Regions from separate parts of the Alkaliphilus crotonatoxidans genome, predicted to be linked through region 1. Evidence: riboswitches for the same ligand, from Rfam matches in the RefSeq annotation. Region 1 holds a riboswitch; the other holds the start of a gene.

Evidence for each region. Region 1 has a riboswitch for S-adenosylmethionine ahead of ACYQ1I_RS05275 (pyridoxal phosphate-dependent aminotransferase). Riboswitches for the same ligand answer to the same signal wherever they lie in the genome.
Region 2: linked by a shared signal. The riboswitch ahead of ACYQ1I_RS13500 (YbaK/EbsC family protein) and the one ahead of ACYQ1I_RS05275 (pyridoxal phosphate-dependent aminotransferase) in region 1 are both predicted to bind S-adenosylmethionine.

What each region holds. Positions count from the first base shown of each region.
Region 1 covers NZ_BAAHXS010000004.1:579,552-582,690, reverse strand. Annotated here, with positions in the region: gene ACYQ1I_RS05285 (hypothetical protein) at 1-240, shown strand, start outside; gene ACYQ1I_RS05280 (superoxide dismutase) at 319-930, opposite strand; SAM riboswitch class I at 1,085-1,184, shown strand; SAM riboswitch class I at 1,268-1,371, shown strand; gene ACYQ1I_RS05275 (pyridoxal phosphate-dependent aminotransferase) at 1,455-2,642, shown strand; gene larAH10 (NPN-dependent 2-hydroxyacid racemase, LarAH10 family) at 2,644-3,139, shown strand, end outside.
Region 2 covers NZ_BAAHXS010000006.1:304,221-307,359, reverse strand. Annotated here, with positions in the region: gene ACYQ1I_RS13505 (ACP S-malonyltransferase) at 1-572, opposite strand, end outside; gene ACYQ1I_RS13500 (YbaK/EbsC family protein) at 1,065-1,529, opposite strand; SAM riboswitch class I at 1,636-1,740, opposite strand; gene ACYQ1I_RS13495 (serine hydrolase domain-containing protein) at 2,124-3,139, opposite strand, start outside.

The sequences.
Region 1 (3,139 bases):
AAATCAACAGATGGAGACGTGAATTACATAGATCTAAAAAAAGTAGGAGAAACAAAGGAAGAGTTTGTTATTGACAGAATTATAGTAAAAGAAAAAAATACATGGAATTTAATAGATGTAAACAAGGCTTATTGGATTGTTTATTTTAGCAGAAACGGGAAAGATTTTCAATTAGAGGAAATTCAAGTTAATGAAGAATTTGAGCATATTTTTAAAGAAGAGTTTGGTATTGCTGATTAGGTATTAATAAAAAAATTGAAGGACTATCGAGTCCTTCAATTTTAAGTGATGAGGTAAAACTATAAGGAGCAAAAGCATCTATTTTAATTGCTGATACCTTTCGTTGACATAATTCCAGTTAACCACATTCCACCAGGCGCTAATGTAGTCGGGTCTTCGGTTTTGGTAGTTAAGGTAATAAGCATGCTCCCAAACATCAAGGCCTAGTAAAATGCGCTTTCCTTCCATTATCGGGCTATCTTGATTGGGGCTGGAAACCACCTCTAATTTTCCAGAAGCATTGATAATCAGCCAGGCCCAGCCGCTGCCGAAACGGGTGGCTGCTGCCTTGTTGAAAAGCTCCTTAAACTGATCAAAGCTGCCAAAGGTCTGATTAATTTCTTCCAACAGCTGGCCCTTTGGTAAGCCGCCTCCATGGGGGCCCATCACCTTCCAGAAAAGGTTATGGTTATAATAGCCACCGCCGTTATTCCTTACGGCCTGCTGAATTTCCTTGGGAAGCTGATCAAGGGATTGAAGCAGTTCCTCGATGTCCTTTCCCTGAAGCTCGGGGTAAGGCTCAAGGGCGGCATTTAAGTTGTTAATATAGGCCTGATGATGCTTAGTATGGTGAATTTCCATGGTGGCCGCATCAATGTGGGGCTCCAGGCTATCATAGGCATAATCTAATTGTGGTAATTTATAAGTCATTGAAATTCCTCCTTAAAATCTTTTCCGTATTTGAATCTACTGGTAATATACCCTTGGTTTATAATAATAATCATTATCAATTAAAATTTATTTTTAAATTTTTCTATTGACATCAATGGGTGAATCAAATATAATTATCAAATAAATCGAATAACTCTTATCAAGAGAGGTGGAGGGAAGGGCCCAATGAAACCCAGCAACCGGTATCGTACCAGGTGCTAATTCCTGCAGTCATAATGGCTGAAAGATAAGGGAGGAAACTGTTAACAGGCCTCTTTTATAAGGGGCTTTATTTTATTAAAGTATAAAAGTATTTCTTGAAAACACAATTAAATAGCTCTTATCAAGAGAGGTGGAGGGAAAGGCCCGATGAAGCCCAGCAACCAGCACAGCCAGTGCCAGGTGCTAATTCCTGCAGTCGTTGAGACTGAAAGATAAGAGGCCTAATTATTTTTAAGCCCCTTGATCTTTTAAGGGGCTTTTTTTCTTATAGATCAAATATATATCAAGAAAGGAAGATTGACATGGCTGAAATCAGCAGTCGCTTAAGCTATTTCACAGATTCAATTATCAGAAGAATGACCAGAATCGCCAATTCCTACGGAGCAATTAATCTTTCCCAGGGGTTTCCTGACTTTGATCCGCCCCGTGAATTGATAGAGGCCCTGAAAGAGGCTGCTGAGAAGGGGCCCCATCAATACGAAATTACCTGGGGCTCCCAGGCCTTTCGGGAGGCGTTGGCACAGAAACAATCTAAGCTGATGGGGATTGAAATTAATCCCCAAACAGATATCGTAGTTACCTGTGGCAGCACCGAGGCCATGATGGTGGCCGTAATGACCCTGTGTAACCCCAATGACAAGGTCATCGTTTTTTCACCATTTTACGAAAACTATGCTGCCGATGCAATTTTATGCGGGGCAGAGCCCATCTATGTTCCTTTAAAGCCACCCCACTTTACCTTTGATCGAAATGAGCTGAGAAATGCCTTTCAACAGGGGGTTAAGGCCCTTATCCTTTGTAATCCCTCTAACCCCACGGGTAAGGTCTTCACCCTTGAAGAATTGGAGTATATAGCCAGCCTGGCAGAAGAATTCGATACCTTTGTAATTGTTGATGAAGTTTATGAGCATATTGTCATGGAGCCCCACCGACATATCTATTTTGCAGCACTGCCGGGTATGTATGAAAGAACGGTGTCCTGTAGCTCACTTTCTAAAACCTATTCTATTACCGGCTGGCGGCTGGGGTATTTGATTGCTCCCGATCACATTACCGAGGGGGCAAGGAAGGTTCACGATTTTCTCACGGTAGGGGCCTCGGCTCCTCTACAGCAGGCAGCCCTGGCAGGGCTGAGGCTCCCCGATGAGTACTATGCATCACTACGGGCAAGCTACAAAGAAAAACGGGATCTTTTTCTAAAGGGGCTAGATGAAGCGGGCCTTCGCTACACCACGCCCCAGGGGGCCTATTATGTGATGGTGGACATTTCAGAGTTTACCCAGGATGATGATGTGGAATTTTGTGAATGGATGGCCCGGGAGGTGGGGGTTGCGGCTGTACCGGGCTCCAGCTTCTTCAAGGAGGATATACGTCATTTAATTCGGTTTCATTATGCTAAAAAAAATGAGACCCTACTGGCGGCCATTGAACGTCTGAAGCTGTTAAGGGAAAAGGCAGGGCTTAAGTATCGTAATCAGGAGGTGATTTAATATGCGGCAGTATCATTTCAAGTACGGAAGTCGTCAGTGGGAGGTTGCCCTTAAGGAGGAAAACATTATTAATATCTTGACTCCAAAGGACTCTAGCCCCATAGATAAGATAGAAGAAAAGATTAGAGAAAGGCTTGATCGGCCAATAGGAACCGGCCCCCTTAGGGAGCTTGTCAAGGCTAAGGATAAAATAGTAATTATTGTCAGCGATATTACTCGGCTTTGGATTAAAACCGCCGTATTCCTGCCGGTTATTGTGGCATATCTCAATGAATTGGGAATAGAAGATGAGGATATCACCGTCATCATTGCCCTAGGTTCCCATAGACCCTCAACTGAGGAAGAAAAAAGGGCCATTGTGGGTGATGGCATCTATGAAAGAATTGAAATCATTGATCATAATTGTAATGATGAAGACCAACTATGCTATTTAGGGGAATCGAGCCGAGGCACCCCTATTTATATTAATAAAAAAGTCGTAAAGGCCGATCGGGTAA
Region 2 (3,139 bases), on a different contig from region 1:
CCCTTTATTTCTGACAGCCCCATGACCATATTAACTGCTGCTTCCATACCTGATATTACAATACAGTATTCGTTGTTTTCACTGCCTATCTCCACCTGCCCCAGTAGATTATTTTCTCGAATTATTTCCTCTACATCATGGCAGGTTAAGCCAACGATAACAGCCATGGCTTCATCCTCTCTGTTAGCCAGCTTAGGATATTGATAAATTGTTAAAAGCATATGTAAGCCAGCTTCAAAGGAGATTGATTTACCACAGGCCATGGCTGTGATTAATCCCATACTGTAACCTAGTAAAATGGCGGGTTCCATCCCTAGACTTCGATAACGCTGATAAACGATATAGTCACAGGTATATATGGCGATCCAATCAGTGAACATCTTGTCATGGCTGGTTTCAGCAGCATTAAATAAATAATTCCACAAATCCATATTTAATTCGTGTCGAACAACGGAGCAATAATAGTTCAGAATCTCCAGCTGTTCTTTGTCAAATCTAGTAATTAGTTTTTGATATTCTGCCCCAACTCCTTGAAATAGAAAGGCATGACGATCTTGAAGCATCGTTTCCATCTTGTCACCTCACTTTGTCTTAATATAGTATTACTTAGATTATGTCACACGATATCGCCAGATGCAAGTAATAATTTAATTTATTTTAACATTTTTATATTTAAAATATATTACTTAGTACTTATTACCTAGAAGATTTTTGTATCATTTTTGAGCTAAAAAAATAATGATTATCATCATTAATTCATTGTCAATAGTCCTGCTGTTTCAGTATTTTGAATTAACTCCTGTACTTCCCTATATTTAACAACCAATGGATATTTTAACATTATGATCATTTTACCTTTAAAATCATTGTAATTGGTTAATTAGATGTTATAAACATGTTAATATTTATACTGTTACATATTTACGCTTATTTGTTTATCTATAGTATTAAAGCCATCGAAGCACCCCCCTTGGAATTCTTCAATGGCTTAAAACTACGCATATTTATTTACTTAATTTTACACGCTGATCAATAAGCCTTATTTATTTTTAACATTATCTGACCTATTGATCCTGGCAAACATCAATCCAAGTGGCATTGGTCAATTGCTGTATTTCCTCTGGCGTTATTTTTAGGGCTGAATACCGGGACCCAGCTGCAGGATAAACGTACTCAAAATCCTTGATGGATTGGTCAATATACACATCTAAAGGCCTTTCAAGGCCGAAGGGACACAGTCCTCCCACAGGGTGACCCGTAACAGCTTCCACCTCCATATGATTTAACAGCTTTGCCTTAACCTGAAAGTAACGCTTGTATTTTCTATTATCAATCTTACCGTCCCCCCGGGCTACAATTAAAATATTTCGATCCCTTAACCGAAAGGCCAGGGTTTTGGCAATGAAGGCAGGCTCTACGCCGATGGTTTTGGCGGCTAAATCTACCGTGGCGCCGCTTTCAGCCAATTCAAAAACAGGATCAGCTAATCCCCTTTCCACAAAAAAACGTCTTACATTTTCTACACTCAATTCTAATCAGCTCCTCATCTTTCGGTTTTATACATAAAAGCTATTTCTATGTATAAAAAAAACCCCTTTCTTATGAAAGAGGAATATTTTTAGTGGTGGTTTTCCCCTCTCATCTTGCGAAATATTCCGCAGGAATTGGCACCGCTGCTTAAAATTCAAGCCGGTTGCCGGGTTTCATCGGGCCTTTTCCCTCCACCTCTCTGGATAAGAGTACTGCTAATTAAATTATATTATTTTGATTTTAATGGTTATTAAGGCTGTTGTCAAGCATTATTTTCATATTGTACCGTTATCTATGATTCATTTATGATAATATATTATTATACGTCAAATAATTATGTCCCAAATGATCGTTTCTATATTAGATTTAGGTTTATTAAGGTTACCTAAAATCAAGGTCTTACAACAACACTTTTTTAAATTAAAGTTTAAGCTCGCATCAGGCTTCTGGTGCTATGTTAAAACTTTTTTGGGGACATTTTCCAAAACGCTTGACACAATAATATACGTATCTAGAACTCAAAAAGCATTATGGGACTATAAAAATAGTCCCCAAGTCAGTTAGAAACCCTTAAAAAAGCGTAATACTTGATTTTAGCTATAGAAATTCCATATCACCAGTAACGCTATTAAGATACCTAACATCACCATCGATAAAATCGTCTGTCGCCTATTCCCTTTAGACGAATTGTAGGTATTTCGCTTTACCACTAAAAATAGCATCGTAATAAAGGCCAGTACTGTAAAGATAAGGTTGATGAAAAAATGTATTTTTATCTCATCATAGCTTCGGTTGTTATCCATCACCATACGTGCGCTCAGTAACAAACAGTTACCTACGAGGGATATTCCTATAAAATTCAGCAGACCAAAATACATCCGCCCATTTTGAAAAGAAATTCTATTCTTCTCTTTTCTAACAAGGCTACGTATCCATTGAATAAGATGAATCAACAACATCGTGATAAAATATAGCCCACATAGGGCGGCTGCAACAATGTATAGGATTAAAAAGGGCGTTGTTCTCCCTGCAGGAAGGGGCAGATAATCTGAGACCACTGAGGAAATTTGTATTACGCTGCCATTTTCCACCTGAAAATATAATTGAGGGATGGGATCAAACATAGAGCTTCCAGAAGCTTTACGATACACATTGGGTGCCGTTTGGATGTATTCAGCAGTCTCTGTCATTTGACTGACTTGAATTCGATTTTCTCCAATAGCCTCGACCTTTAAAGGGATAAAATAAGGATATAACTTAGCTACACTATGCTCTGGCCGTCGCGCCATCAGATATTTTCCCTCTAAGAGCTTTGCACCTAAACCCGTTCCTTCCATAGGGGTAATTGCTCCCCCCCGCTCTACAAGTGCCTTCGGTAAACCATAGCATAGATCGATTTCTCCCCCTTGATTCGTTAAGACAATTACTGCAAATCTTTCCTCTGGTACAAGATGGAAATTGCTTGAAAAGGCGATAGTATTACCTCCATGGGTTAACCCTCGTTTTTCCCCTGGGTACTCCCAAAAACCATGGGCAATATCTAGCATATTTTCGTTGGGCGTATAGCTTTGGGAAAGCATCTTATCTAAGGTTTCTCGTTTTTGAAATA